DNA from 2 places in the Microbacterium sp. LWO13-1.2 genome. Region 1 is predicted to be linked to the other one. Evidence: predicted binding sites of a transcription regulator. Region 1 holds the regulator's gene; the other holds the start of a gene.
The links. The regulator LexA, encoded in region 1, represses DNA repair genes until DNA is damaged. The targets are predictions, from matches to a motif close to TCGAACANNTGTTCGA.

Region 1 (15,497 bases):
CCGCGTCGACGTCTTCCGCTCGTCCGGCCCCGGCGGCCAGTCGGTCAACACCACCGACTCCGCCGTCCGCCTCACCCACCTGCCGACCGGCATCGTCGTGTCGATGCAGAACGAGAAGTCGCAGATCCAGAACCGCGCCGCGGCGATGCGCGTGCTGCAGACCCGCCTGTTGCTGCTGCAGAAGGCCGACGAGGCCGCGAAGAAGAAGGAACTCGCCGGAAACATCACCGCGAGCTGGGGCGACCAGATGCGCTCGTACTTCCTCTACGGACAGCAGCTCGTCAAGGACCTCCGCACCGGCCACGAGTCCGGCAACCCGGCCGCCGTGTTCGACGGCGACCTCGACGGCTTCATCTCGGCGGGCATCCGCTGGCGCAAGCGCAAGGTCGAGGACTGATCTCAGATTGAATGCAGAAGGCCCGGGAGCGAATCGCTCCCGGGCCTTCTGCATTCAGAGTGAGATCACTGCATCAAGCAGGTCACGCCGGAACTGGTGAACTCATCCGTGAACGCCGTCAGTGCGTCGGCATCCTGGAACATCTCATCACCGTTCGCGATGACACGCAGCGTGTCGTCGTCGATGTCGGATGCGACGAACGCCTCGCTGATGCAGGTGACCTGCTCAGGGGTGTACGTCTCTCCCTGGCCGGACAGCGTGAGGATCTCCGTGAGGCCCTCAGACACCTCTTCAACGGTCGGCCGACCGGCCGAGGTCTCGTCGGTGGTGCTGTCGGTCTCATCGGGGTCCGGCGCGGCCTCCGTCGGGATCGACGTCGGGAAATCGTCCATCTCGCTCTGGACGCCCTCGGCGAAGGCGAACAGGTAGACGAACGACATCACGATGCCGATGATCGTGCCGACCACGGCGAGCGAGAGGCCCGCGATTCCCGGCCACTTCTTGCCCTTGAGGAACAACGACACGAGCGACAGGATGAAGCCGATTCCCAGGAGCACGAAACCGAACACTCCGACGAGCGGGATGAACACGAGGATCGTGCCGAGCACGGCCAACCCGAGGCCGACGAGTCCGAGGACCGACGGCTTCTTCGGACCGGCATCTGCCGCGGCATACGCACCGGGGACGCCTGCCGGAGCCGCGCCGGGGTATGCCGGAGCTGCAGCGGGGTACGCAGGTGCTGCGTAGCCCGGGGCGGCGATCTGGTAGCCGGGGTCCGCGGCGGGCGCGGACGTCGGGTAGGCGCCGCCGGCAGCATAGGGCGGAAGGCCGCTGTCGCTGATCGGCGTCGTCGCAGCGGTCTCGTTCGGTGCGACGAACGGCGCCTCGACCTGCGCGTCGGGCTCTGCCGCCGCAGCCGGGGGAGCGTAAGTCTCGCCCGTCGTGCGGATCACGGTGTCATCGAGAGAATCGGCAGCGGTCTCTTCGACCGCTGGAGTGTGTGCGACTGCCGGAGCGTCTGCAACCACCGGCGCTTCGGGTGCGGCCGCCTCGGGAGCGAAGTGCTCCGTCCACTGCTGCCCGTCCCACCAGCGCTGTCGGCCAGAGCCGTCGTCGTACCAGCCTGCAGGTGTCGTCATGGGGTCCCCCTCGAAATCGTTCGCCCGCGCGGAACGCGCGAATCGGCTACCTCATATATAGCAGTGACCGGTGACGTCACGGGGTGTCGCTCGCGATCACCGGAAGAGGCGCGTTTAGGCTCGTATCGCCATGATTCGGTTCGAGAATGTCACGAAACGCTATCGCGGGACCGCCAGGCCCGCGCTCTCCGGTGTCGACTTCGAAGTGCAGCGGGGAGAGTTCCTCTTCCTCGTCGGTGCCTCGGGATCCGGCAAGTCGACCTGTCTCAGGTTGATTCTCCGCGAAGAGATTCCGTCAACCGGCCGCGTCGCGGTGCTCGGGCGCGATCTGCGCTCGCTCGCCAACCGCAAGGTGCCGTACTTCCGGCGGCACATCGGAGCGGTGTTCCAGGACTTCCGTCTGCTGCCGTCGAAGACCGTGTACCAGAACGTCGCGTTCACGCTTCAGGTCACCGGCTCATCTCGCGGCTTCATCCAGCAGGCGGTGCCGGAGGCGCTCGCACTCGTCGGCCTCGACGGCAAGCAGAAGCGGATGCCGCATGAGCTCTCCGGCGGTGAGCAGCAGCGCGTCGCGATCGCCCGCGCTCTCGTGAACCGTCCGCAGGTGCTGCTCGCCGACGAGCCCACCGGAAACCTCGATCCCGCCACATCCGTGGACATCATGCAGCTGCTCGCGCGCATCAACGCCGGTGGCACGACTGTTTTGATGGCCACGCACGAGGCCGGATTCGTCGACCAGATGCAGCGCCGCGTGATCGAGCTGCGTGACGGTGAGATGGTGCGCGACGAGGTGCACGGCGGTTACGGAGACACATCGAACATCCCGCGCCTGGTGCCGGAGGAGGTGCGCGGCGCCGCAGCGGTCGCCGCACTCACCGCTGTGCAGGAGGTGCAGCGCCAGACGGCCGACCTCTCGATGGTGCGCGCCGCCCTCGCCCAGGACCTGAGCGCCCAGCGCCGCGCAGCCGCAACGGCGCCCGCGCCGGAACCTGCGGTCCTGAAGCCGTCCGAGACTCCCCAGCCGGAGGCCTCCGTCGAGGAGCCCGCTCCCGTGCCGCACGACGTCTCGGAGCCGGCCGCCGCAGTCGCGCCCCGTACGCATCCGATCGTGCTGCCGCAGGTCGACATCGCCGACCTCGGCGTCGCCGATCGACTCGGTCTGTCCGACGCGGACGACGAGGAAGTGGGACCGACCTCATGAGATACGGTCTGATCCTCACAGAGGCCCTCGGCGGCCTCCGCAGAAACATCTCGATGGTGATCTCCGTCGTGCTCGTGACGTTCGTCTCGCTGACGTTCGTCGGAGCCGCGATCCTCATGCAGGCGCAGATCGGCACCATGCGCGGCTACTGGACCGAGCGCGCCCAGGTGGCCGTGTACATGTGCTCCGGCGTGTCCGAATCGCCGACCTGCCTCAACGGCTCCGCAACCGAGGAACAGGTGCAGATCGTCCGCGCCCAGATCGAGGGTGACGCGCTCGCGCCGCTCATCGCCGATGTGCGCTTCGAGACGAAGGACGAGGCGTACGCCAACATCGTCGAGCAGATCGGCGAGGAGAAGGCCAGCGTCTTCACCGCAGACCAGATGTCCGAGAGCTTCTTCGTGACGCTGAAGGATCCGAGTCAGTCCCAGGTGCTCGTCGAGGCGTTCAACGGGGTAGCAGGAGTGGAGCAGGTGGCCGACCAGCTGCAATACCTCGAACCGCTCTTCTCGGCTCTCACCGTCGCAACGTACATCGCCATCGGAATCGCCGTCCTCATGCTCATCGCGGCGATCCTGCTGATCGCCACCACGATCCGTCTCTCGGCGTACGCGCGACGCAAGGAGATCGGGATCATGCGCCTGGTCGGAGCATCCAACCGTTTCATCCAGACGCCGTTCGTCCTTGAGGGCGTCTTCGCGGCCTTCCTCGGTTCGGCGCTGGCCAGCGTCGCGGTGGTCGCGGGCGTTCATTTCGGCGTCGACGGATACCTGCGAGGTCGCGTGCCGTTCATCACCACCTGGGTGACGATGCAGGACGCAGTGCTCGTCGTCCCCGTGCTCATCGGCATCGGTATCGTGCTCGCCGCGCTGTCCGCAGGGTTCGCGATCCGTCGCTGGCTGCGCACCTGAGGTCGCTGTCGTTGTAGACTGAAAGGCTGTCGTGCGCCCGCACGGCACAGATCAGGAGAGCATCATGCCCAGGGAACGCGGGGAGAAGGTCGTCGCGACCAATCGTCGCGCACGTCACGACTACAACATCGAGAAGTCGTACGAGGCGGGGATGGTGCTCACGGGCACCGAAGTGAAGTCGCTGCGCCAGGGGCGCGCCAATCTGAGCGACGGATACGCGTTCATCAAGGGCAACGAGGTGTTCCTCGACGCCGTGCACATCCCGGAGTACTCGCAGGGGCACTGGACGAACCACTCGGCGAAGCGCATCCGCAAGCTGCTCCTGCACCGCGAGGAGATCGCGAAGCTCTCCCACGCAGTGTCCGCGGGCGGATACACGCTGGTTCCGCTGAAGCTGTATTTCACCGACGGGCGCGCGAAGGTCGAGATCGCACTGGCCAAGGGCAAGCGCGAGTACGACAAGCGCCAGACCCTGCGCGAACGCCAGGACACCCGCGAGGCCGAGCGCGCCATGCGCACTCGTAACCGCGTCGGGGACTAGCGGCGTCGACACGGGATCGACGCGTTTCGTCTCGTCGCAGGCTCCTCGCTCAACGACCGGTCGTGGGCGTGAACCCGAACACGCGTCCGAGGAATGTCAGCTCCCGCTCCAGGGAGTCGATGATCGTCTCCGCCCTGCGGAAGCCATGCCCCTCGCCCTGATAGAGCACGTACTCGTGCGCGATCCCACGCGCGGCCAGCGCGTCGCGGATCGCTTCGGACTGCGATGGCGGCACGACGAGGTCGTCCGCGCCCTGCAGCAGGAGCACCGGGACATCGATCCGGTCGGTGTGCGTGAGCGGTGAGCGGTCGATGTAGACCTGCTCGAGTTCCGGCAGCGGCCCGACGAGCCCGTTGAGGTAGTGCTTCTCGAAGTCGTGCGTGTCTTCGGCGATCATGCGCAGGTCGCCGACACCGTAGCGGCTGATGCCCGCGGCGAAGACCCCGCCCCGCACCAGTGCGCACAGCACGGTCCAGCCGCCGGCAGAACCACCGCGGATGGCGATGCGCTGCGGATCGGCAGCGCCGGATGCCGCGAGCCCGCGCGCCGCGGCCAGCACGTCGTCGACGTCGGCGACGCCCCAGGCGCCGTCCAGTCGCTCGCGGTAGGCGCGACCATAGCCGGTGGAGCCGCCGTAATTCACGTCCAGCACACCGATCCCTCGGCTCGTGTAGAACGCGATGGCGGCGGATGCCGCGCCCGACGCGTGTGCGGTCGGTCCGCCGTGCACCAGCACGACGTACGGCGGGAGGTCGCCGGAGTCGGCGGATGCATCCGGGTGCGCGGGCGCGTAGTCGAAGGCGTGCACCGGGCCGCTCGGCCCGTCGAACGAGACCGCGCGAGCCGGCGGCATCCATCGGTCGTCAAGGGCGCGTCCGCCGCGGACGGCGACGACCTCGCCGGAGTCGATGTCGACGGACCACAGACCGGCCTCGGTCCCCGAACCCCCGCCGGAGAGGAGCACGCGTGAGCCGGAGACGTCGTCGACGCTGACGTGCGCATCGGCGGGCACGTCGAGTCGGCGTGCATCGCCGTCGAGGTCGATCAGGACGACTTCATCACGCCCGTTCGTCCGCACCGCGACGATCCGGCCGTCGGGCAGGGGCTGGTACCAGCGATTGCCGAGCACCCAGAGGCCGTAGCCGGTGTCGGCGTCCGCCGGCGCGATCGGCTCGGGAGCCGCGGAGAGAGCTGCGCCGTCGAGCGTCAGTCGCTGCACCCCCCACCGTCCAGTCGGATCGTCCGCGAAGAGCAGTTGCGAATCGCTGACCCACTCCGGTTGCAGTGCGGCGTTGGTCGGCACGTCGACGCGCGTGCCGGCGTCGAGCGCGGCGATCACGAGTGACGCGTGCTCCCACGGCATCCGATCGGTGCTCCACTCGACCCAGGCGAGCCGTGAACCATCGGGAGAGAGCGCGGGGTGCGCGAAGAAGCCGGGACCGCTCGCGACCACTCGCACCGTGTCGTCGTCTGCGGCCGCCGAGCCATCGAGCGGGATCTCGACGATCGCGCGGGTGTGGGGCTCTGACCGCAGGTCCTCCTGCACGGCCAGCAGTCGCCCGCGCTGCAGGCTCAGTCCGCCGTACCGTGCACCGGCCGCGGTCAAGGGCTCGGGCTCGGCGCCCGGTGCGAGCCGGCGTACCCGCTGATCGCCCGCATCGACGAAGTACAGGGTGCCATCGGCATCCGCCGTCCAGGCGCCGCCGCCGTACTCGTGCACGCGGGAACGCGCGTTCCACGGGGCGGGCAGCACCTCTCGGCCGGTCGAGCTGCGGACGGTGACGCGGCCGCCCTCGGCGGGCACCGACTCTCCCCACCAGATCTCGTCGCCCACGAAGAGGGCGCCGTCGATGCGCGGGGCGGATGCCGCGACATCCGCTGCCGAGAAGGGGGAGGGCCAGGAGCCGTACGGAGTCGCCATGCATCGAGCTTAGGTCGGCAGTGTGACGTCGTGTGTCGTGGTCGCGTGCGCGGAACGGGTCGGCTGTTCTACCTTGCTGGAAACGCCCGATTCACCTCGAGCGTGGTGCGACAGCCGAGCCCGGCACCCGCCCGTGAACGACAGGCCTGCCCTGTCGCGCGCGGCTGCTATGTCCGTCTGCCACTCAGGAGAGAAGATGCCCGAGGAATTCACCCCCGGCGCCACTCGTGTGCCGTTCTCCTTCGAGCTCTACCCGCCGCGCTCGGAGTCGAGCGAAGAGGCCCTGCACGAGACGGTGCGGCAGCTCGCCGCCGCCGGCCCGGAGTTCCTCTCCGTCACGTACGGCGCCGGCGGATCGACCGGCGGACGATCCCTTGATGTCCTCCGCTACATCCGCGCCCACACCGACGTCGAACCGCTCGCGCACCTCACCTGCGTCGGGAACACCTACGCGGGGGCAGCGCGCCTGATCCGGGAGTTCCTGGATGCCGGCATCCTCAGCTTCCTCGCTCTGCGCGGCGACCCGCCGCAGGGGCAGACGGAGGCGTTTCTCGGGGACCTGGAGAGCGCGGCGCAGCTGGTGCAGCTCATCGACCGGGTGCAGGCGGAACGAGCGCCTTACGAAGAGGCTCCGGTTCCGGGCTTCCCTGGCGCAGCCAGGGTCGACCCGCGGCGAAAGGTCAACATCGCCGTCGCCGCATTCCCGAAGGGGCATCCGCGTGCGACGCATCGCACGCAGGACGTCGAGGCGCTGCTTGCCAAGCAGGCGGCTGGGGCGACCTTCGCGATCACGCAGCTCTTCTTCCATGCCGACGACTACCTGGCCTTCGTCGAACGCGCTCGCGCTGCCGGCGTCACGATCCCGATCCTCCCCGGCATCATGCCGATCACTTCGCACGTGCGTCTCGCCCGTGTGCTGGAACTCACCGGGGAAGACCTGCCCAGCGAGCTCGCCATCGCGCTCGAGGTCGAGCCGACCCCCGAGGGCCGCCGCGAGATCGGGATCGAATGGGCCGCGCGTCTCGCCCGCGAGGTCGTCGCCGGCGGCGCGCCCGGCGTGCACCTCTATGCCTTCAACCAGCACGACACCGTCCTCACCGTCCTCGCAGAAGCCGGCATCCTCCCGGCCCTGCGCCACTAGACCCCGCCGAAAGGAAAGACCATGACTGCATTCCCCGAGGGAACCATCCTCGGCTACCCCCGTATCGGTCGCCGCCGCGAACTCAAGAAGGCCATCGAGTCGTTCTGGGCCGGCCGCATCGACGAGCAGGAACTCGCGCGCACCTCCGCAGAGCTGCGGGCTACGACCCGCGAGCGGCTCGCTGCACTGGGCCTCGGCCGCACCGACTCCGCCATCCCCGAGTCGTTCTCGTACTACGACCAGGTGCTCGACGCCGCCGTCACGGTTGGCGCGATCCCGACCCGTTTCGAGGGCCTGCGCGCTGCAGACGGCACGATCGGCCTGCCCGCGTACTTCACCATCGCCCGCGGCGAGGGGGAGCGCGCGCCGCTCGAGATGACGAAGTGGTTCGACTCGAACTACCACTACCTGGTGCCGGAGATCGGGCCGGAGACGGCCTTCTCGCTCTCCAGCGACCGCCTCGTGCGTGAGGTGGCCGAGGGCGTCGCCGCCGGCTTCGTGACCCGTCCCGTTGTCGTGGGTCCGGTGACGCTGCTTGCTCTCGCCAAGGCGTCGGATGACGCCCCCGAGGGCTTTGACCCGCTGTCCCGTCTCGACGACCTGCTCCCGGTCTATGTCGAGCTCCTGGCACGCCTGAAGGATGCCGGCGCCGAATGGGTGCAGCTCGACGAGCCCGCGCTGGTCAGCGAGTCGCTTCCCGCATCCGTCGCGCAGCTCTCCGATGCCGCAGCCCGTGCGCTCGCGGTGCTCGGCGGCGCGACCGAGCGTCCGTCGATCCTCGTCGCCGCACCCTACGCCGAGCTCGGCGAGGTGTTCCCCGTGCTCGCCGCTGCGCCCGTCGAGGCGATCGCCGTCGACCTCGTCCGCGGCGGTGTGCCGACGGCAGCTGCCGGACTCGAGAGCAAGACCCTCGTCGGCGGCGTCATCGACGGCCACAACATCTGGCGCGGCGACCTCGCGGCGGCCTACGACAAGCTGGAAGCCCTCCGCGGGCTCGGCGCTGCTGCGGTCGCCGCATCCACCTCGACCTCGCTGCTGCACGTGCCGCACAATGTCGCGGACGAGACCAAGCTCGACGCTCGCCTGGTCTCCTGGCTCGCGTTCGCGGATCAGAAGGTCGAGCAGGTCGTCGTTCTCGCCCGTGGCCTCGGCCAGGGCCGCGCTGCGATCGAGGATGAGCTCGCTGCGGCATCCGCTGCACTCGAGGACCGTCTGAGCGCACCCGGCGTCCGCGACGGACTGGTCCGGCAGCGCGAGCTCAGCGAGGCCGACTTCTCGCGGGTCTCGTACGAGGAGCGCGAGACGGCGCAGGAGGCGCTGGGGCTGCCGGCTCTGCCGCTCACCACGATCGGCTCGTTCCCGCAGACCGGCGACATCCGCCGGGCGCGCGCGCAGTACGGGCGTGGCGAGCTCCCGCAGGAGGACTACGAGGACTTCCTGCGGCGCGAGATCGACAGCGTCGTCTCGCTGCAGGAGGAGCTCGGTCTCGACGTGCTGGTGCACGGCGAGCCGGAGCGCAACGACATGGTGCAGTACTTCGCCGAGAACCTCGACGGCTTCGCGGTCACCGAGAACGGCTGGGTGCAGTCCTACGGGTCGCGGGCGACCCGCCCGTCGATCCTGTGGGGCGACGTGTCGCGTCCTGCCCCGATCACGGTCGACTGGTCCTCGTACGCGCAGTCCCTGACCGTGAAGCACATGAAGGGCATGCTCACCGGACCGGTCACGATCCTGGCGTGGTCGTTCGTGCGCGACGACCAGCCGCTGGGCGAGACCGCCAACCAGGTCGCGCTGGCGCTCCGCGAGGAGATCGCCGACCTCGAGACCGCCGGCATCGAGATCATCCAGGTCGACGAGCCGGCACTGCGCGAGCTGCTGCCGCTGAAGCAGGCCGACCAGGCTGCATACCTGGACTGGTCGGTGGCATCTTTCCGCCTGTCCACGGGTGGCGCGGCCGCTGGCACGCAGATCCACACGCACCTCTGTTACTCGGAGTTCGGCGTCGTGATCGATGCGATCCGTGCCCTCGACGCCGATGTCACCTCGATCGAGGCGGCACGCAGCCGCATGGAGGTCGTCACCGACATCGCCGAGGTCGGCTTCGACCACGGCATCGGCCCTGGCGTGTACGACATCCACTCGCCGCGCGTTCCGAGCACATCGGAGATCGAAGCGCTGCTGCGCCGTGCCGTCGAGGAGATCCCGACGCGTCAGCTCTGGGTCAACCCGGACTGCGGCCTGAAGACCCGCGGCTACGCCGAGACGACCGAGTCGCTGCGCAACATCGTCGAGGCCACTCGTCGCGTGCGCGAGGACGTGAACGTCACGGCCTGACGTCGTTGAAACGCAAGAACCGCTCTCCCCGAAGCCTGGGGAGAGCGGTTCTTGCGTTTCCAGCGAGTGGATGCCGGATGCTCAGACCGCGCGCAGCACCGCGACGACCTTGCCGAGCACGGTGGCCTCATCGCCGAGGATCGGCTCGAAGGAGGAGTTGCGGGGGAGCAGCCAGGTATGACCGTCGCGCTGGCGGAACGTCTTCACGGTCGCCTCACCGTCGAGCATCGCCGCGACGATCTCGCCGTTCTCCGCGCTGTTCTGCGAGCGGATGACGACCCAGTCGCCGTCGCAGATCGCGGCGTCGATCATCGATTCGCCGGACACCTTGAGCATGAACAGATCGCCCTTGCCGACGAGTTGGCGGGGGAGCGGGAATATCTCCTCGACCTGCTGATCGGCGGTGATCGGCACACCGGCCGCGATACGACCGACCAGAGGCACCATCGCCGCATCGCCCACCGGTGTCATCGCGTCAGCAGGGTTCTCGCCGCTCTGACCGGGGAGGTCGATGAGCACCTCCATCGCGCGGGTCTTGCCCGGGTCGCGGCGCAGGTAACCGCTGAGCTCCAGTTGTCCGAGCTGATGAGTGACGCTGGAGAGCGACTTGAGGCCGACGGCATCGCCGATCTCGCGCATGCTCGGCGGGTAACCATGGCTGGCGATCGACGTCTGGATGACCTCGAGGATCGCCATCTGCTTCGGGCTGAGGCTCTTCCGACGGCGCGTTCGCGGTGCCTCTGACTCGGGGGCTGAGTTCTCGCTCATGGTGCTCCTTCAGTAGGCGAATCCGACGCTGCTCTTCGAATGTCGGTGGCCCGTGGTGGGGTGTTCCTATCGAAACCGTATCCGAGAATCGGGCCGATGTGGAAGATCTGTTCGAGCGTGTCGCCCGATTCTCGAACTCTATTTCGAAGAACGCTTGACAGATGTTCGAACTCGAAGATATCTTCGGAACGTAGCTTCGCATTCACGGCTCCCGGCCGAGGCGAGAATGCGAACGCTACGCCAACTTCCCCCGTTTCGCGGGGCGAGAGCACAGGGAGTAAGAGATGAGCACCATCACCTTCAGCAATGCGGCAGTCATCCCGGCACGCCCGGCGACGCGGCTTCGGCTGACGGTTCGCGGTCGTCGTCTGCTCCTCGCAGTCGCTGCTCTCCCGCTCGCCGTCGGCATCGCCTTCGCGGCGATCAGCGGTGGGGGTGCGATCGCCTCGGGTGAGAGCGTCGCAACCGCCACCTTCGAGACGGTGACGGTGATGCCGGGCGACACCCTGTGGTCGATCGCCGGAGACGTCGCCCCGGACGCCGATCCCCGCGATGTCATCGGAGAGATCTCCCGACTCAACCTGCTGCAGGACGGCATGCTCCAGATCGGGCAGGAACTCGCGATTCCCGCCCAGTTCTCCCACTGACGTTCGGTGGGACCGGTGAGCCGACGGGAAACCTGGCGTCACCGGATGAGCACAGAGGCTCGCAGCGTTCTAGCATGGGAGGGGTGACCGCCTCTCTCGACGACCTGCCGCTGCGTGACGATCTTCGCGGGCTCACCCCGTACGGCGCACCGCAGGCACCGCTTCCGATCGCCCTCAACGTCAACGAGAACACGCACCCGGTGCCCGATGAGGTGGCCAGCGACATCCTCGACGACATCGCCGTCGCGCTGCGGGACGTGAACCGATACCCCGACCGCGAGTTCACCACCCTGCGCGAGGGATTCGCCGAGTACCTCGGCCACGGTCTGGACGCGGATCAGATCTGGGCCGGCAACGGTTCCAATGAGGTGCTGCAGCACATCCTTCAGGCCTTTGCGGGGCCGGGGCGCACGGCGTTCGGGTTCGCACCCACCTACTCCATGTATCCGCTGATCGCTCAGGGGACGGGTGCGCGGTGGATCGCCGGGGTGCGGGAGCCGGACTACACGATCACGCCGGAGGAGGCGGTCGCGCAGGTCGAACAGGTCGACCCCGACGTCATCCTCCTCTGTTCGCCGAACAACCCCACCGGAACACCGCTCGGCCTCGACGTCATCGAAGCCGTGTACGAGGTTGCGCGTGGCGTCGTCATCGTCGATGAGGCCTATCAGGAGTTCGCGCCGAAGGAGGCGGCATCCGCGTTGTCCCTCCTCGAAGGACGCCCTCGTCTTGCCGTGTCCCGAACGATGAGCAAGGCGTTCGCCTTCGCCGGTGCGCGCGTCGGCTATCTCGCCGCTGACCCCGCCTTCATCGACGCGTTGCGACTGGTGCGGCTGCCGTATCACCTGAGCGCGCTCACGCAGGCGGCGGCCGTCGCCGCGCTGCGCAACTCCGCGATCATGCTGAGCATGGTCGACGAGATCGTCGAGCAGCGTGATCGCATCACTGCGACGCTGGAGGCGCTCGGATACACGCCGCACGAGTCCTGGTCGAACTTCGTGCTGTTCGGCGGGGTCAGCGACCCCAAGCGCACCTGGCAGCAGCTCTACGACCGCGGTGTCCTCATTCGCGACGTCGGCATCCCCGGGCACCTGAGAGTCACCGCCGGAACCGAGGCCGAGAGCACCGCATTTCTGGATGCTCTCGCGTCGATAGAATCAGCATCATGAGCGCCCCCCGCACCGCCAGTCGCGTCCGCAGCACGTCGGAGTCCACCGTCGAACTGGAACTGAACCTCGACGGCACCGGTGCGAGCCGCATCGACACGTCCGTGCCGTTCTTCGACCACATGCTCACCGCGTTCGCGAAGCACTCGCTCACCGACCTCACCGTGCGCGCCTCCGGCGACACCCACATCGACGCGCACCACACCGTCGAGGACGTGTCCATCGTCCTCGGGCAGGCGATCGCCGAGGCGCTGGGCGACAAGTCCGGCATCTCACGGTACGGCGATGCGCTCGTTCCACTCGACGAGGCGCTTGCGCAGGCCGTGGTCGACATCAGTGGGCGTCCGTATCTCGTGCATGACGGTGAGCCGGCTGGATTCGAGCACCACCTCATCGGCGGTCACTTCACCGGTTCGCTCGTGCGCCACTCCTTCGAAGCGATCACCTTCGGCGCCGGACTCACCGTGCACATCCGGGTGCTCGGCGGGCGCGACCCGCACCACATCGCCGAGGCGGAGTACAAGGCGTTCGCTCGCGCGTTCCGCCAGGCGAAGGCGCTCGACCCGCTCGTCGATGGCATCCCGTCCACCAAGGGTGCACTGTGACGCGCACGCCTCGCATCGCCGTCTTCGACTACGAGTCCGGCAACGTGCACTCTGCCGTGAAGGCGCTCATCGCCGCCGGCGCGGATGCTGTGCTCACCGGTGACCGCAAAGAGGCGCTCGAGGCCGATGGCCTCGTCGTTCCCGGCGTCGGTGCCTTCGCGGCCGTCCGAGACGCGCTCAAGGCGCGCGGCGGTGACGAGATCATCGATCGACGTCTCGCCGGGGGGCGTCCGGTGCTGGGCATCTGCGTCGGGATGCAGGTGCTGTTCGAGCACGGCGTCGAGCGCGGGCAGGATTCCGAGGGCCTCGGCGAGTGGCCTGGTGCGGTGACCGAGCTCAACGCGCCGGTATTGCCGCACATGGGCTGGAACACCGTCGAACCCGGTTCGGGAAGCGTGCTCTTCGAGGGCATCGAACAGGAGCGGTTCTATTTCGTGCACTCCTACGCCGCGCAGGCCTGGGAACTCGACGTCATCCCACCGTTCCCGCAGCCGGTCCTGACGTGGACCACCTACGGCGATCCGTTCCTCGCAGCCGTGGAGAACGGACCGCTGTCGGCGACCCAGTTCCACCCCGAGAAGTCCGGCGAGGCCGGAATCCGGCTGCTGCGCAACTGGGTGCAGTCGCTGACCTGATCGCAGTCCGGCCTGGCGACGAACGGTTCCGTTGCTGTCAGAGTCCGCGGGCGACGGCTGCCGCGGCCGACAGCCAGGCCCGCTTCGTGACCGGATCCAGCGCACCCAGCTTGAGCGCGCCGTCCACGATCCCACGGTCGAACGGGATGGTCACGACTTCGCGTGCAAGAGACCCGTACCCGTCCACGATCTGATCGACGTCTGCCTGCGATGCCTTGGGATCGGCCTGCGTCACCACGACCACCGACTGTCGGGCCAGCTGCGCTGACCGCGCATCGCGCTCCTCGAGCGCCTCCAGCAGGAGTGCTCCGGCTTCTGCGTGGTCGTCTCGAGTGGTCGTCGCCACCACGATCTGGTCGGCGCGATCGATCATCCGCAGCCACATCGGATCGGACTCGTCGTTGCCCGAATCGATGATGATCAGGCGATAGAACTTGGCAGCGACGGCGTGGATCGCGTCGACGTCGTCGGGGTTGAGTCGGTTCTCGTGGGCGAGCCTGATCGGCTTGGAGCGCAGGACGTCGTACTTCTCCCGCGGCTGGTGGTGGACGAAATGCGCGAGATCGGCAGACTGACCGCGCGCACCGAGCAGCCGCTCCGTCTCGGGCAGGAGTTCGAGGAGCGTGCGATCGTGCGGGCCGCTTTCCGTGCGCCAGCCGAGGGTGCCCCTGGTCTGATTGTTGTCCCATGCCAGGACGCCGGCGCCTCCGTACTGGGCGAAGACCGCCGAGAGGAGCACTGTTGTCGGCGTCTTCCCGGCGCCGCCCTTGCCGTTCACGACCGCGACGGTCCGCGGGCCTGGCCAGTGCTGGCTGACAGCGTGCTCGTCGTCACGGACCGCCTGCTCGGCGGCGCTCGGACGCAGCGAGAACCCGAGACGATTCAGCGCGCCCCGTGCGCCGCGGCGGGCCGGCTCCTCGCGCCGCTCCTGATGCAGGAACGACGGCCGCTCCGCGCGGTCCCGCTGCGTGCGGCGTGAGGGCGCGGGTTCTGAGGCGACTTCGAGCTCGCGCTCCGGTGCCGTGATCAACGGTGCAGCGCTCGGCGTCGCTGCCACCCGCGGAACCTCGCCGGCGGTGATCGGCACGTCGAAGAGGAGGCCCGCGGGGAGCGGCTCCTCATGGACGCGCTCTTCGAACACGGGTTCGGCGGAGACCGCTTCAGGCACGTTCACGGGTTCGGGGTTGCCACGTCGCAGCGGACCGACTCCGCGCAGATCAGAATCGTTGGCCATCGTTCATCGCCCTCCCCGAATCGAACACGGTTGCACACGAGGCTACCCTCTTGCCTTGTGTCGATCGGTATCGCCCCATTTGAACCGGTCCCGGCGTCGGACTAGTGTCGATTCTCGTGCCGATGAATCGGCCGTTCCATTTCACCTGAGGACGACATGAACGACTTCGCGTCAACTCCCACTCTCACCCTGCTCCCCGCAGTCGACGTCGCCGGCGGTAAGGCCGTGCGTCTGACGCAGGGCGAAGCCGGCACCGAGACCAACTACGGCGACCCGCTGGACGCCGCAGGGGAGTGGGTCGCGCAGGGTGCGAAGTGGATCCACCTGGTCGACCTGGATGCGGCCTTCGGTCGCGGCAGCAACACGCCGATCCTGCGCAAGGTGATCAAGCAGTTCCGCAACGTGAACGTCGAGCTCTCCGGCGGCATCCGTGACGACGCCACGCTGGAAGCGGCCCTGGAGAGCGGGGCGACGCGCATCAACCTGGGCACCGCAGCGCTGGAGAACCCCGAGTGGGCCGCCGACGTCATCGGACGTTACGGCGAGGCGATCGCCGTCGGCCTTGACGTGCGCGGTACGACGCTTGCGGCGCGCGGCTGGACCAAGGAGGGCGGCGACCTCTGGGAGGTGCTCGACCGTCTCGAGGAGGCCGGCTGCAGCCGCTACGTCGTGACCGACGTCACCAAGGACGGCACACTGCGCGGCCCGAACCTCGAACTTCTCCGCGAGGTCGTGGCGCGCACTCCGAAGCCCGTCGTCGCCTCGGGTGGTATCTCCAGCCTCGATGACATCGCGGCCCTCCGCGAACTGGTGCCGTTGGGCGTCGAAGGCGCCATCGTCGGCAAGGCCCTCTATGC
Region 2 (15,497 bases), 790 kb from region 1:
GCCAACGTGGTGCACAAGGCCAATGCCAAGGTCCACGTCTCCGGCCACGCCGCCGCGGGCGAGCTGATCTATTGCTACAACATCCTCAAGCCGAAGAACGTTCTCCCCGTGCACGGCGAGTCCCGGCACCTCTACGCCAACGCGAAGCTCGCGCAGGAGACCGGGATCCCGGAAGAGCGCACGTTCATCGCCGCCAACGGCACGGTGATCGACCTCAAGGACGGCGAAGCCAGGGTGGCCGGCCAGCTGGACATCGGCTTCGTGTACGTCGACGGCTCCACCGTCGGTGAGATCACGGATGCCGACCTGAAGGATCGCCGGATCCTGGGTGAAGAGGGATTCATCTCTGTGATCGTCGTGGTCGACGCCAGCACCGGCCGAATCATCTCCGGACCGGAGATTCATGCACGCGGCGTCGCCGAGGACGACTCGGTGTTCGATGACATCACACCGAAGATCATCGCGGCGCTCAAGGAGGCATCCGGCAACGGCGTGCACGACACGCATGCGCTGTCGCAGATCATCCGGCGCACGATCGGTCGCTGGGTGAACCAGAAGCTGCGTCGTCGGCCGATGATCGTGCCGCTCGTCATCGAGGCGTAACACGAGGTCGCTACACTCGCCGCATGTCCGCGTTCCGCGTTCGTCCAGCAGCGGTGTCCGATGGCGGGTTCCTCGCCGAGATGGTCGTCGAGGCTGCCAACTGGCAGCTCGACGACGTCCGCCCGAGGCATGAGGTGATCGCCAGCGCAGAGTACCGCCGATATCTCTCGGGATGGATGCGCCCTGGAGATGCCGGCTTCCTCGCGGTGGACGAGTTCGAAGAGCCCATCGGGGCGGCGTGGTATCGGACCCTGCCGCGCAGCGATCCCGGCTTCGGATACGTCGGCACCGGGATTCCCGAGCTCATCATCGGGGTGCGGCCGATCTGGCGAGCCAGGGGAGTCGGGCGTGCTCTGATCCGCGAGGTCGGCGTTCACGCTCGTGCGGCCGGCTATCGCCTGATCAGCCTGAGCGTGCAGCAAGGCAACCATGCCGCAGCCCTGTATCGTTCCGAGGGTTTTGCCGTGACCGAGAGCGGTCCGGTCCGCGACATCATGGTGAAGCGCCTCGGTTGAGCGGAGAATCCGCGGAAAGCCGCGTCATTACGCGGAAACGTCGGTGCCGGGACGTAGCGTGAGTGCATGGCCAGGAGCACCACGAAATCCGAGCGCGCGTCTACGAGCGCATCGCCTCGCCCGAAGCGGCAGGCGGCTCCGAAGGCTCAAGCCGCGCCCAAGAAGTACATCGACGCGATCGACAAGCCTCCGGTGGCTGTACGCGCGTGGATCGGGCTCGCCCACGGCGTGGGCGGGCTGTTCCGCGCGTTCGGACCGGAAAACCTCGAGAAGGACGACCGTCGCGACGGCTTCCCCTTCCTGCTCGTGCTGCTGGCGGCCGCCGGCGCGGTGAACGAGTGGTTCTTCATCGGCAACGAGGTCGCGGCGAACATCAGCGCCTTCTCGGTCGGTGCACTCATCGGCCGTGCCGCGTTCGTGATGCCGGTGCTGCTGCTCCTGCTCGCCGGCTGGCTGTTCCGGCATCCGTCCTCCGTGCACGACAACGGGCGCATCGGGATCGGATTCGGGCTCTTCATCCTTTCGCTTGCGGGCTTCTGCCACGTCGCAGGCGCCCGTCCCCAGCCCAAGGAGGGGATGCTCGCCATCAGCGAGTCCGGCGGGCTCTTCGGATGGATGCTGGGTGAGCCGCTCGCCTTCCTGAGCCCGGTCGTCGCCTACATCGTGCTGTCGCTGCTCGCCGTACTGAGCGTGCTGATCCTCACCAAGACGCCCCCGAATCGCATCGGCACCCGTCTCGGCGACCTGTACGCCTGGATGTTCGACGCCGAGCGCCCCGAGAAACCCGCGAAGAACGCGGCGGCGATCGATGAAGATGACAAGGTCGACGATCCGGATGTGCTGCCGTGGTGGCGCCGGAACAAGACCGGTCGTGAAGAGGATCCCGACGAGGGAACCCTCGGCTCCGACGACATCACGGCACTGCTCTCCACCACGGACGTCACTCCGGCGTACGACCAGGCCGTGATCGTCGCCGATCCTTACGACGCCGCCACCGAAGTGCTCTCGGACGTGCGCTCCGTCACTGATGCCCTCGCCGAGCAGCAGACGACGGCTCTGCTCGACGACGCCTCTGACACCGGCGAACAGCCTGAGCTTCCTGGTCTCGACGGCTTCGGCACCGCGGGACCGGGGGAGCGGGGTCCACAGGCACCGGTCGCCCCCTACATCCTGCCCTCGCCAGGTGTGCTCAGCGAAGGGCCGCCCTCTGTGGTGCGTTCCGAGGCGACCGACAAGGTCATCGAGCAGATCACGAACGTGCTCACCCAGTTCAAGGTCGACGCCAAGGTCACCGGCTTCTCGCGCGGTCCGACGGTGACGCAGTACGAGGTCGAGGTCGGCCACGGCGTCAAGGTCGAGAAGATCCTCCAGCTGAGCAACAACTTCGCGTATGCGGTGGCCTCGAACGATGTGCGCATCCTCTCGCCGATCCCCGGCAAGAGCGCGATCGGCATCGAGATCCCGAACGCCGACAAGGAGATGGTCGCGCTCGGCGACGTCCTGCGATCCCCGGCGGCGCAGAAGAGCACGCATCCGATGACGATCGGCGTCGGCAAGGATGTCGGCGGAAACATCGTCATCGCGAACCTCGCCAAGATGCCGCACCTCCTGGTCGCCGGTTCCACCGGCTCGGGAAAGTCCAGCTTCGTGAACTCGATGATCACGAGCCTGTTGATGCGCGCCCGGCCGACGGATGTGCGCATGGTGCTGATCGACCCCAAGCGCGTCGAGCTCACCAGCTACGCCGGTGTGCCGCACCTGATCACGCCCATCATCACGAACCCCAAGAAGGCCGCCGAAGCGCTGCAATGGGTCGTGAAGGAGATGGACATGCGGTACGACGACCTCGCGTCGTTCGGCTTCCGCCATATCGACGACTTCAACCGCGCGGTGCGCGCCGGCGAGGTGGAGGTGCCGGTCGGCAGTGAGCGTGTACTCAAGCCGTACCCGTATCTGCTGGTCGTCGTCGACGAGCTCGCCGACCTGATGATGGTCGCTCCTCGTGATGTCGAGGACTCGATCGTCCGTATCACCCAGCTCGCCCGTGCCAGCGGCATCCACCTCGTCCTCGCCACGCAGCGACCGAGCGTCGACGTCGTCACCGGTCTGATCAAGGCCAACGTGCCCTCTCGACTCGCGTTCGCCGTGACCAGCGTCACCGACAGCCGTGTCATCCTCGACAGCCCCGGCGCAGACAAGCTCATCGGGCAGGGCGACGCGCTCTTCTCGCCGATGGGGTCGTCCAAGCCGTTCCGCCTCCAGGGCGCCTGGGTCGATGAGAAAGAGATCGAAGCGGTCGTCAAACACGTCACCCGCCAGGCGCGGCCGGAGTACCGCTCCGACGTGCAGGAGACCGTCGAGCACAAGAAGAAGGACGTCGACGAGGACATCGGCGACGATCTCGAACTGCTGCTCGCCGCCGCAGAACTCATCGTCTCGACGCAGTTCGGCTCGACCTCGATGCTGCAGCGCAAGCTCCGGGTCGGCTTCGCCAAGGCCGGACGCCTGATGGATCTGCTCGAATCCAGAGAGATCGTCGGCCCGTCCGAAGGGTCGAAGGCCCGAGATGTGCTGGTGACAGCCGAGCAGTTGGCGGATGTCATGGCCAAGCTCCGCGGCGACGACGCGCCGTCTGCTCCTGCACCCGCTGTTCCGGCTCCTGCCTCAGGCTTCCGGGAAGTCGATCCTGTCGAAGCGCAGTTCGCAGGCCTGCCGGTCGTCGAATCCGAGGGCGACGGCGACGAAGACGCCTGGGGCCTGACGGGTCGCGACTGATGGCGATTCCCCGGCAGCTGCCGAACGCGATCACGATCGCCCGCATCCCCCTTGCGGTCGTCTTCTTCGTCCTGCTCCTTCTCGGCGGCACGTACGGCATCCCCGATCTCGCCCTTCGGTGGACGGCGGCGGTCCTCTTCATCGTCGCGATCTCGACCGACTGGGTCGACGGCTACCTGGCGCGCAAGTACGACATCGTCAGCGACTTCGGCAAGCTGTGGGACCCGATCGCCGACAAGCTGCTCACCGGTGCCGGATTCATCGGCCTCGCGGTGCTCGGCGAGCTCGGTGAGTTCGGCTGGTGGTTCGTCGTGATCATCCTCGTCCGGGAGTGGGGCATCACGATCCATCGCTTCATGGTGGCGAAACAGCACATCGTCGCCGCAGCGTGGATGGGCAAGCTCAAGACCGCGGTGCAGGGCGTCGCGCTGTCGTGGGCGCTGCTCCCGCTGCACGTGCTGATCGGCCTCGACATCTGGGTTCTCATCACGGCGGTGCTGATGGCCGCCGTGCTGGTCCTGACGGTGGCCAGCGGTGTCGACTACATCGTCGCGCAGGTCCGCGGTGGTCGCCAGGACCAGCAGACCTCATGACGACGGCGAACGCCGCTGCGCTTCTCGAGGTGCTGCGGGCGCGCGCGCTGAGTCTCGGCGTCGCCGAGTCCCTGACGGGTGGCGCGATCGCGGCGGAGATCGTGTCCGTGCCCGGCGCTTCCGATGTCTTCCGCGGAGGCATCGTGGCCTACGCCACTCCGGTCAAGCACACGCTGCTCGGGGTCGACGCCGAGCTGCTCGAGGAGCATGGACCGGTGCATCCCCAAGTGGCGCTGCAGATGGCTGACGGCGTGCGTCGTGCGCTCTCGGTCGCAGGGTTTCCGGCGGACGTCGGCATCGCGACCACCGGTATCGCCGGACCGGATTCGCCGGACGGTCAACCGGTGGGTACGGTGCACATCGGCGTCGTCGCTCCCGGGATCAAGATCTCCCGAATGTTCGTCTTCGAGGGGGACCGGGCGGCCGTTCGCCAGCAGTCGGTCGACGCCGCGCTCTCGTCCGCGTTGGCCGTGCTCCGGGAATAGCAGTCATCGGATCGCTGTTGTCGATGGTGTGCGGCTCACACCACGTCCCTTGTCAAGGTCCTTCACAACGAAACCACAGCGAGAAACAGTAGATTTAATGGAGTCAGGTCGGGTTAGACTGGCGATCCCTCGGAGGATTCCGGGGATGGCGATGGAGAGGGGGTTCTGATGATTCTTGTTCGACAGGAAATCGGCGATGTGCTCAGGGACTTCCGCCTGCAGAAGGGCCGTACCCTTCGTCAGGTAGCGGGCAAAGCCTCGGTAGCACTCGGTTACCTCAGTGAGGTCGAGCGCGGGCAGAAAGAGGCGTCCAGCGAGATCCTCGCGTCCGTCGCCGATGCACTCGATGTGCCTATCTCGACGATCATGCGCGAAGTAGGCGATCGCATCTCGGTCCTTGAGGGAATCCAGGTCTTCCCGGACGTCGTCCCGGACGACCTCGTTGCATCGATCGAGCCGCAGCTCTCCCTCCACTGAGTCGACGCCGGAACCTCGATGCGTCGCAGTGAGTTTCTTCGCGCCGTCGAAGGCGAGTTCTCGGGGCGCGCTTCGTCGTTGCTGAACGATCTGGTGCTCACCGCTCTCGGTGGCCGGACGGCCCTGGAAGCGCTCGATCTGGGGCTGCCACCGCGTGACATCTGGCTCGCTCTTTGCGAGGAGATGGATGTGCCGCCGGAGCGCCGCTACGGCGCCGGCCGTCTGGAGCCGCGCAAGCGCTGACTCGATCTCGTTCTGATCCATGCGTGCGGGCGACGACGTTCCGATTGCGGCGTGTCGTCGAATATCTGTTCGAAGCGGGCGTAGTCTTCTGCACAGATGGTTTCGAGACTTGTCTCTCCACAGTTCGCGGGTTCGCCGACACGATGTCGGAGGCCCCTCCTACGGTGAAGACATGGCTCAGAGCCATACGCCTTGTCGGAGAGTTCGTCCCAGCCGGGTCGGCCGCGACAGCCTACAGGCGGCACCACGCGAGCAGAAGGAAGCACATCATGCCATCACCCGCCGACCGCGAGAAGTCCCTGGAAACAGCCCTCGCTCAGATCGACCGGCAGTTCGGAAAGGGCTCGGTCATGCGGCTGGGCAGCGATGACCGCGCACCCGTCGCCGTCATCCCCACCGGCTCCATCGCCCTCGACGTCGCCCTCGGAGTGGGCGGCCTTCCGCGTGGCCGCATCGTCGAGATCTACGGCCCTGAGTCGTCCGGTAAGACGACGCTCACGCTGCACGCGATCGCCAACGCGCAGCGCGCAGGCGGCATCGCCGCCTTCATCGACGCCGAGCACGCGCTCGACCCCGACTACGCGGCGAAGCTCGGCGTCGACATCGATGCCCTTCTCGTCTCGCAGCCCGACACCGGAGAGCAGGCGCTCGAGATCGCCGACATGCTCGTGCGTTCCGGCGCCATCGACCTCATCGTCATCGACTCCGTGGCGGCGCTTGTGCCTCGTGCCGAGATCGAGGGTGAGATGGGCGACTCGCACGTGGGTCTGCAGGCTCGCCTCATGTCGCAGGCGCTGCGCAAGCTCACCGGTGGCCTGAACCAGACCAACACCACCATGATCTTCATCAACCAGCTGCGTGAGAAGATCGGCGTCTTCTTCGGATCGCCGGAGACGACTGCCGGCGGCAAGGCGCTGAAGTTCTACGCATCGGTGCGGCTCGACATCCGTCGTATCGAGACTCTGAAGGACGGCACCGACGCTGTCGGAAACCGCACCAGGGTCAAGGTCGTGAAGAACAAGATGGCTCCGCCGTTCAAGCAGGCCGAGTTCGACATCCTGTACGGCATCGGCATTTCCCGTGAGGGAAGCCTGATCGACTTCGGCGTCGAGCACGGCATCGTGAAGAAGTCGGGCTCCTGGTACACATACGACGGCGACCAGCTCGGTCAGGGCAAGGAGAATGCGCGCACGTTCCTCCTCAAGAACCCTGACATCGCTCTGGCGATCGAGACTCAGATCAAGCAGAAGCTCGGTATCGGTGCGGCGGCGCCGGCGGCTGCTGCTGCGGCAGACGAGCTCGCAGAGCGTCGACCGGCCTGATCATGATCGGTGAGAACGGGGGCGAAGCGGGCGGAATCGTGGATCGTCTCGCCCCCGTCATTCCGCTCTTCGGCGCGAAGAGAGCGTCGGAGGCGTCTTCCGGAGGGCGAGACCAGGGCGCGCCGAGCGATCGGCATCCCGCTCGCGGCACCGCAGAGCGGCACACGGCTCCGCGTCTGCGGGCATTGCACCCACACGCGGATTCGGGAGAGGGAACATCCGACGCCGAGGGTGCGGAGAGTCAGACCCCTGATCCTGAGGAGACCCGGAAGGTCGCCGAGGAGGCGCTGGTTCGAAAACTGCGCACCAGATCGCTCTCGGTCTCCGAGTCCCGAATTGTGCTGAAGGGATATTCGCTCGAGTCTTCGCAGATCGACGACGTGATCGACGACTTCTGCCGGCGCGGGTACCTGGATGATGCGATCCTCGCCGGACACCTCGTCATCTCCGGTGTCGAACGGAAAGGATTGGGGCGGGTGGCGCTGTCTCGAGCACTCGCGCAACGGGGCATCCCGCGCGACGTCATCGCAGCGGCGCTCGACGAGGTTCCAGACGATGACGACGAACGCGCGTTGGACTTCGCCCGTACGAAGGCGCGGTCATTGTCGCGCCTCGATCATGACACCGCCCTTCGCCGGCTCGTCGGGCAGCTGTCCCGGCGGGGGTACAACGGCTCGGTCGCGATGAAGGCCGCACGCACCGCGCTGACCGAGGCGTCGTTCGGGCAGCCCTCCTCCGGTGTGCGGTTCGTGGATTCGGACTGAACACCTTTCATTCAGTCGGCGCGCACGGAGCGGCATCGTTCGCAGGGCTTCTACGTCGGAGCGCTCGTACAATGGGATGACCATGACTATCCCGCGCAGCGAACCGACGATCATCAGCGCTTCGTCGGCGGCCATTGACGTCGACGGCCGACAGCGATCCTACGAAGTGCGCACCTTCGGGTGCCAGATGAACGTGCACGACTCGGAGCGGCTCTCCGGATCCCTGGAGAGCGCTGGGTACGTGCGCGCTGTCGACGGCGCCGAGGCCGATGTCGTCATCATCAACACCTGCGCGGTGCGCGACAACGCTGCGGGCAAGCTCTACGGCACTCTCGGGCACCTCGCGTCGGTCAAGCGTCGCAAAGATGGCATGCAGATCGCTGTGGGCGGCTGTCTGGCTCAGATGGACAAGCAGGCCGTGCTCGACAAGGCGCCATGGGTCGACGTCGTCTTCGGCACCCACAACATGGGTTCTCTTCCCGGCCTGCTCGAACGCGCGCGCCACAACGGTGAAGCCGAGCTCGAGATCCTGGAGTCGCTCGACGTCTTCCCGTCGACGCTGCCGACCAAGCGGGACTCGGCGCACAGTGGTTGGGTGTCGATCTCGGTCGGCTGCAACAACACCTGCACGTTCTGCATCGTGCCGAGCCTGCGTGGCAAGGAGAAGGACCGCCGCCCTGGCGACATCCTGAACGAGATCCGCCTCCTCGTCGACGACGGAGCGATCGAGGTCACCCTCCTCGGACAGAACGTCAACTCGTACGGCGTCGAGTTCGGTGACCGCCACGCATTCGGAAAGCTCCTGCGTGCCGCCGGCGAGATCGACGGCCTGGAGCGCATCCGGTTCACGAGCCCGCATCCCGCGGCCTTCACCGACGACGTGATCGACGCAATGGCCGAGACCGAGGCCGTGATGCCGCAACTGCACATGCCGTTGCAATCGGGCAGCGACCGCATCCTGAAGGCGATGCGCCGCTCGTACCGCAGCGAGCGGTTCCTCGGCATCCTCGACCGCGTGCGCGAGCGCATCCCGCTGGCGTCGATCACCACCGATATCATCGTGGGCTTCCCCGGCGAGACGGACGAGGACTTCGAAGACACCATGCGCGTCGTCGAACAGTCGCGGTTCTCCGGGGCATTCACCTTCCAGTACTCCATTCGTGAGGGCACCCCCGCGGCGACGATGGAAGATCAGGTGCCGAAGGAGATCGTCCAGGAACGTTACAACCGGCTCATCGCCCTGCAGGAGCGCATCTCACTCGAGGAGAACCAGAAGCAGGTCGGTCGCGAGGTCCGGGTGCTGGTGTCGACGGGCGAGGGCAAGAAGGACGCGGAGACGCACCGTCTCACCGGTCGGGCCGAGGACAACCGCCTCGTGCACTTCGAGGTGACTCCGGGCTCCGACCTCCCTCGTCCCGGTGATGTCGTCACCGTGACGATCACCCACGCCGCGCCGTTCCACCTGCTTGCTGACGACCCGACCGGAAAGCCCCTGCAGATCCGCCGCACGCGCGGCGGCGACGCGTGGGATCGCTCGCAGTCCGAATCTTGCGCGGTTCCCGCCCCGTCCGGCGACGGAGCTCCCCGCGCGGTCGTGCTCGGACTGCCCACGCTCCGCATCGGTGTCTGATTCCACCTCGGTGACCAGCCCCGTCGAAGGGATCGGTTCGCCCGCCGACGGTCCGCGTCTCTGGGCGATCGTCGGTGCGACCGGAACAGGCAAGAGCGACCTTGCACTCGATCTCGCCGAGTCACTCAGAGCGAACGGCAATCCGGCCGAGGTCGTGAACGCCGATGCCATGCAGCTCTATCGCGGCATGGACATCGGCACGGCGAAGCTGGCACCGCAGGAGCGCCGAGGCATCCCGCATCATCTCTTCGACGTGCGCGAGGTCACCGAGGAGGCTGCCGTCGCCTGGTATCAGCCGCTCGCGCGGGCGGCGATCGCCGACATCCACGCTCGCGGCGGTGACGCGATCCTGGTGGGCGGCTCCGGACTGTACGTGTCCAGCGTGGTCTTCGACTTCCGCTTTCCCCCGCGTGACGCGGTGGTCCGGGCGCGACTGGAGAATGAGCTCGAGGAAGCCGGGACAGCAGTGCTGCTGGAGCGGCTTCGCGTCCTCGATCCGGAGACGGCCGCGCGGATCGACCCGAAGAACGGGCGACGGATCATCCGCGCACTCGAAGTCATCGAACAGGGGGCCCAGACCCATGGCGCTGCCCTTCCTGAGAAGCCGGTGGTGTGGCATCCGCGCACCCGACTGATCGGCCTCCGTGTCGATCGGGCGGAACTCGTCGAGCGACTCGATGCACGGGTCGACCGTATGTGGGCGACGGGCCTCGTCGACGAGGTCGTCACCCTCCGCGAGCAGGGCCTCGAGCACGGCGTGACCGCCAGTCGCGCCATCGGATACGCGCAGGCCCTCGGACAGCTCAACGAAACGATGAGCGAATCCGAGGCGATCGCGCAGACACAGTCGCTCACCCGCCGCTACGCGAGGCGCCAGGTGTCCTGGTTCAAGCGCTATCCCGACCTCGAGTGGCATGAGCATCCTGTCGATCCGGCAGGGCTGCTCGCGCGCTGATCCTGGCGGATGTCCGACGCCGGTGCGACGCTGGAGCCATGACCACCTCCTACTACACCGCGTCCAGCCTCGACGGATTCATCGCGACCGCCGAGCACTCCCTCGACTGGCTGCTGAAGCAGGACATCGACCAGAACGGACCGATGGCCTACGCCGAGTTCGAGAAGAGCATCGGAGCCTTGGCGATGGGGGCGTCCACCTACGAGTGGGTGCTTCGCCACACCGAAGGCGAGCCCTGGGGGTACGCGCAGCCGACCTGGGTGTTCACGCATCGTGAGTTGCCCGTTCCCGACGGCGCCGACGTCCGGTTCGTGCGTGGCGACGTCCGTGCGGTGCACGCCGAGATGTCTGCTGCGGCCGGTGAACGAGATCTCTGGGTCGTCGGTGGGGGAGAGCTGGTCGGCCAGTTCTCCGATGCGAGATTGATCGATGAGATCTGGGTGCAGTACGCCCCGGTGACGCTGGGATCAGGTGCGCCGTTGCTTCCTCGAACACTCGACCTCGAGCTTCTGGAAGTGGCACGCAACCGCAACTTCATGTGCGGGAGATACCGGGTCGTCCGCGACTGAAGGGTGCGCGAAGCGCCTCTAGACTCGGATGCGCCGGATCCGAGGCCCGGCGGGAAGGTCCACGATGAACTGGCGGATTCGCGCATTCCAACCGCAGGACACAGAGGGCGTGGTCTCGCTGTGGGAAGAAGCGGGCCTCACCCGCCCGTGGAATGATCCTCGCCTCGACATCGAGCGCAAGATGTCTGTGCAGCCCGAGCTCTTTCTCGTCGCCGGCATTGCGGCGCTGGAGAGCGCGGATGCCGAGCGCATCATCGGAACGGTGATGGCGGGTTATGACGGTCATCGCGGCTGGCTGTACTACCTCGCCACCGCGGATGCTCATCGCGGGCAGGGGATCGCACGAAGGCTCGTCGCGGAGGCGGAACGGCTTCTTCTTGCCATGGGCTGCCCGAAGGTGCAGTTGATGGTCCGGGGCGGCAACGACGAGGTGCTGGGGTTCTACGATCGGCTCGGGTACGAGCGGTTCACCGTGTCCAACACCGGCAAGCGGCTGATCGCTGACGCATAGACGCGAACTCTAGACTGGGCGCATGGTCGCATTCACCAAAGGACACGGCACGGGCAACGATTTCGTGATCATCGCCGACCCCGACGGGGAGCTCGACCTCACCGCCGAGCAAGTGGCGGTGCTCTGCGATCGGAATTTCGGGATCGGTGCCGACGGCGTTCTTCGGGTGGTCCGTTCTTCGGCGATCGACGTCGGCGCTGCCGCTCTCGCCGAGGAGCCGGATGCCGAATGGTTCATGGACTATCGCAACGCGGACGGATCCATTGCGGAGATGTGCGGCAACGGCATCCGCGTGTTCGCGCATTACCTGGTGCGATCGGGCCTCGCCTCGATCGAGCCCGGTTCGACGCTCCCGATCGGCACCCGTGCAGGTGTGCGTGACGTCACCCGCAGCGAAACCGGTTATCAGGTGGATCTCGGTCGCTGGCGACTCTCCGGTGACGATCCGCTCGTGAACGTGGAGGGCCTCGCTGTCACCCGACCGGGACTCGGGATCGACGTCGGCAACCCGCATGTCGTCGTCGCGATCGCTTCTGATCAGGAGCTCGCCACCCTCGAACTGCACCGCGCGCCCGTGCTGGAGCCCGCGCCGCCGGCGGGAGCGAATGTCGAGTTCGTGGTGCCAGGCGAACCGCTGGTCCGCGACGGCATCGGGCACGTGCGGATGCGCGTCTTCGAGCGCGGCGTCGGCGAGACCCAGAGCTGCGGTACCGGGGTCGCGGCCACCGCCCTGGCCGTCAGGTACTGGGCGGGGGAGCAGGCGCCCGACAGTTGGCGTGTGGAGGTCCCAGGCGGGACCCTGGGTGTGCGGATGTTCGCAGCCGAGGACGGAGAGCACGTCGCGCTCTCCGGACCCGCCCAGCTCGTGTTCCGAGGAGAGATCGACCTGATCTGATGTCGCTTCCGGAGCGCCTTGAACTGGTCATCTTCGACTGCGACGGGGTTTTGGTCGACAGCGAGCGTCTGTCGGTCGAGATCGACCGAGAGGTGTTGTCGGATCTCGGCTGGGAGTTGACGATCGAGGAGATCGTGCACCGGTTCGTCGGACGCTCGGCCGCGCACTTCCGCAGCGAGATCGAGGCCTATCTCGGGCGTGCGCTGCCGGATGATTGGGAAGCTCCCTATCAGCACCGTTACAGCGACGCCTTCGTGCGCGATCTCCAGGCGGTGCCTGGCGTTGTCACCGCTCTCGACACGATCAGCGCACCGACGTGCGTCGCGTCGAGCGGTGCGCACGAGAAGATCCGAAGGACTCTCGGGCTGACCGGTCTGCTGCCCCGTTTCGACGGCAGGATCTTCAGTGCCGCGGAGGTGGAGAACGGCAAGCCTGCTCCGGACTTGTTCCTGCGCGCGGCCTCGTGCATGGGTGTGCCGCCGTCGCGTTGCGTCGTCATCGAGGACAGTCGGTTCGGCGTCGAGGCCGCGCGAGCGGCAGGCATGCACGCCTTCGGATACGCGGGTGGTCTGACGCCGGCCGAATGGTTGGCCGGTGAGGGCACGACCGTTTTCGAGGACATGGCGGAGTTGCCTGCGCTCCTCGGGATGACCGTGGGCGGATAAGCCCTGTTCTGCTACTCCGCGAGCAGGATCGGCTCGGTCGGCGGTGTGCCGTGCTTGCGCACCTTCAGGACGCGATAGCCCTTGCCCGTCGCGGTGCGGAACACGCTGTAGCCGGGCTGGAAGGTCGCGCCGATCCACCGCTGGAGCGAGTCTGCGCCGAGGTTGCGCTGCACGACGAGCCAGGCATCGCTTCTCTCATCGAGTCGCGGGATCCATCGCTCGAGGAGTCCGTGCAGTTCATCCTTGCCCACGCGGATCGGAGGGTTCGAGCGGATCGTGCGGAAAGTCACGCCCTCGGGAACATCGTCGGGCAGCGCGGCGTTGATGTTGGTGAGTCCCAGCGCCTTGGCGTTGCGACGCACGAGATCGAGAGCCCGCTCGTTCACGTCGACCGCCCACACGGTCGCGTGCGGGGCGGCGAGAGCCATCGACAAGCTGATGGGCCCCCACCCGCTGCCGAGGTCGAGGAGATCGCCTCCCGGCGGGACCGGAGGCATATTGGCGAAGAGCACTGCGGTGCCGGCATCCAGTCGATCCGGGCTGAAAACGCCACCTGCGGTGGTGACATCCAGCTCTCGGCCTGCGAGCGTCACACGGATTGCACGCAGGTTCGCGGGGCTTGCCGGGGCCGCAGTGAAGTAGTGATCGGACCCCATACGGTGAGCGTACCGGACACCGAGGGCTAAGGTTAAGGCTCGAATCAAAGCTAGAGATTAGGAACTGATGACGCAGACCTCGACACCCTCCACCGGAGACGAGGCGCTGGACCGCGTACTCGCGAACGCCGAGAAGCACTCGGAGGTCCGCGTGTTCGGAGCGGCGCAGGCGCTGCAGGATGAATCGACGGCCGCGCACGCGGCAAGCGACGGCGCGCAGTGGGATCTTGAGGATCGCCATGCGCTGCGGCGTGTCGGCGGCCTCTCCACAGAGCTCCAGGACGTCACCGAGGTCGAGTATCGCCAGCTGCGCCTCGAGAACGTGGTGCTCGTGGGCGTGTATCCCCAGGGCGCTCAGGCGGACGCCGAGAACTCGCTGCGTGAACTCGCCGCCCTTGCCGAGACCGCCGGTGCCGTCGTTCTCGACGGAGTGCTGCAGCGGCGACCGCACCCGGATGCGGCGACGTATATCGGCCGTGGCAAGGCGCAGGAGTTGAAGGACATCGTCGCGGCCACCGGTGCCGACACGGTCATCGCCGACACCGAACTCGCCCCCAGCCAGCGCCGAGCGCTGGAAGACGTCGTCAAGGTCAAGGTCATCGACCGCACCACCGTGATCCTGGATATCTTCAGCCAGCACGCGAAGAGCCGCGAGGGCAAGGCGCAGGTCGAACTCGCCCAGCTCGAGTACCTGCTGCCGCGACTGCGCGGGTGGGGTGACTCCATGAGCCGCCAGGCCGGTGGCCAGGTCGGCGCCGGTGGGGCGGGTATGGGCTCGCGCGGACCGGGTGAGACGAAGATCGAACTCGACCGCCGCCGCATCCGCACCAAGATGGCTCTGCTGCGTCGCCAGATCCGCGATTTCGGCCCTGCCCGCGAGGCGAAGCGCGCGGAGCGCAAGCGCAACACGATCCCATCGGTCGCGATCACCGGCTACACGAACGCCGGCAAGTCGAGTCTGCTCAACGCGCTGACCAGCGCCGGGGTGCTCGTCGAGAACGCTCTGTTCGCGACGCTCGATGCGACCGTGCGCCGCACCGAGACAGCCGACGGACGTGTCTACACGTTCACGGACACCGTCGGGTTCGTCCGCAATCTGCCGCATCAGCTGGTCGAGGCGTTCCGGTCGACCCTCGAAGAGGTCGGCGAAGCCGACGTCGTGCTGCACGTCGTCGACGGCTCGCACCCCGACCCCGCAGGTCAGCTGCAGACCGTGCGCGACGTGATGGGTGACATCGGCGCGCGCGACATCCCCGAGATCGTCGTCGTCAACAAGGCCGATCTTCTCAGCGAAGACGATCGTCTGGTGCTGCGCGGCCTCGAGCCGAATGCGCACTTCGTCTCCTCCCGGTCCGGAGAGGGCATCGAGGAGCTGCGCGCCGCCGTCGAGGAGGCACTGCCCAAGCCGGCCGTCGAGGTCCGTGCCGTCGTGCCGTACGACCGTGGAGACCTCGTCGCAGCCATCCACGAGACCGGGATGCTGTTGTCGGCGGAGCACGGCGAGCACGGCACTGTCGTGCACGCGCACGTCTCAGAGCGGCTGGCCGCTGAGCTCGCTCCCTTCACCCGCTGAATCCACGGGTACGCAGCGGCGGCTCAGCGGGCGATGAAACGCGCTTCGACGGTTGCCGAGACGATGATCTCTTCCGGCTCGTATTCCATCGACGCGCCGGAGTCGGCCGCCGCAAAGGCGGCGCCGCGCATCTTCATCGCCGGGGGAGCAGCGGCCTCGGCGCGGGCCATCAGGCCGACATCGGCGATCTCGAGCGGCGTGACCTCCGTCAGTCCGAGAGCGCCGGCGTAGGCCTGCGCGCGAGCGACAGCGACGCCGACAGCCTC

Region 2: a site for LexA is predicted at 5,749-5,764, ahead of recA (recombinase RecA). Genes of this name have one in related genera too.

Annotation. Positions count from the first base shown of each region.
Region 1 is NZ_CP151634.1:2,530,399-2,545,895, forward strand. It holds gene prfB (peptide chain release factor 2) at 1-397, shown strand, start outside; gene MRBLWO13_RS11955 (DUF2510 domain-containing protein) at 463-1,536, opposite strand; gene ftsE (cell division ATP-binding protein FtsE) at 1,667-2,737, shown strand; gene ftsX (permease-like cell division protein FtsX) at 2,734-3,648, shown strand; gene smpB (SsrA-binding protein SmpB) at 3,713-4,189, shown strand; gene MRBLWO13_RS11975 (prolyl oligopeptidase family serine peptidase) at 4,239-6,110, opposite strand; gene MRBLWO13_RS11980 (methylenetetrahydrofolate reductase) at 6,307-7,251, shown strand; gene metE (5-methyltetrahydropteroyltriglutamate--homocysteine S-methyltransferase) at 7,273-9,585, shown strand; gene lexA (transcriptional repressor LexA) at 9,667-10,353, opposite strand; gene MRBLWO13_RS11995 (LysM peptidoglycan-binding domain-containing protein) at 10,638-11,000, shown strand; gene MRBLWO13_RS12000 (histidinol-phosphate transaminase) at 11,084-12,169, shown strand; gene hisB (imidazoleglycerol-phosphate dehydratase HisB) at 12,166-12,771, shown strand; gene hisH (imidazole glycerol phosphate synthase subunit HisH) at 12,768-13,406, shown strand; gene MRBLWO13_RS12015 (AAA family ATPase) at 13,444-14,640, opposite strand; gene priA (bifunctional 1-(5-phosphoribosyl)-5-((5-phosphoribosylamino)methylideneamino)imidazole-4-carboxamide isomerase/phosphoribosylanthranilate isomerase PriA) at 14,797-15,497, shown strand, end outside.
Region 2 is NZ_CP151634.1:3,323,679-3,339,175, reverse strand. It holds gene MRBLWO13_RS16060 (ribonuclease J) at 1-603, shown strand, start outside; gene MRBLWO13_RS16055 (GNAT family N-acetyltransferase) at 627-1,118, shown strand; gene MRBLWO13_RS16050 (DNA translocase FtsK) at 1,185-3,893, shown strand; gene pgsA (CDP-diacylglycerol--glycerol-3-phosphate 3-phosphatidyltransferase) at 3,893-4,486, shown strand; gene MRBLWO13_RS16040 (CinA family protein) at 4,483-4,971, shown strand; gene MRBLWO13_RS16035 (helix-turn-helix transcriptional regulator) at 5,140-5,448, shown strand; gene MRBLWO13_RS16030 (DUF3046 domain-containing protein) at 5,467-5,691, shown strand; gene recA (recombinase RecA) at 5,961-7,013, shown strand; gene MRBLWO13_RS16020 (regulatory protein RecX) at 7,016-7,777, shown strand; gene miaB (tRNA (N6-isopentenyl adenosine(37)-C2)-methylthiotransferase MiaB) at 7,860-9,407, shown strand; gene miaA (tRNA (adenosine(37)-N6)-dimethylallyltransferase MiaA) at 9,439-10,362, shown strand; gene MRBLWO13_RS16005 (dihydrofolate reductase family protein) at 10,401-10,931, shown strand; gene MRBLWO13_RS16000 (GNAT family acetyltransferase) at 10,996-11,442, shown strand; gene dapF (diaminopimelate epimerase) at 11,465-12,337, shown strand; gene MRBLWO13_RS15990 (HAD family hydrolase) at 12,337-13,002, shown strand; gene MRBLWO13_RS15985 (methyltransferase) at 13,014-13,658, opposite strand; gene hflX (GTPase HflX) at 13,726-15,231, shown strand; gene MRBLWO13_RS15975 (SIMPL domain-containing protein) at 15,255-15,497, opposite strand, start outside.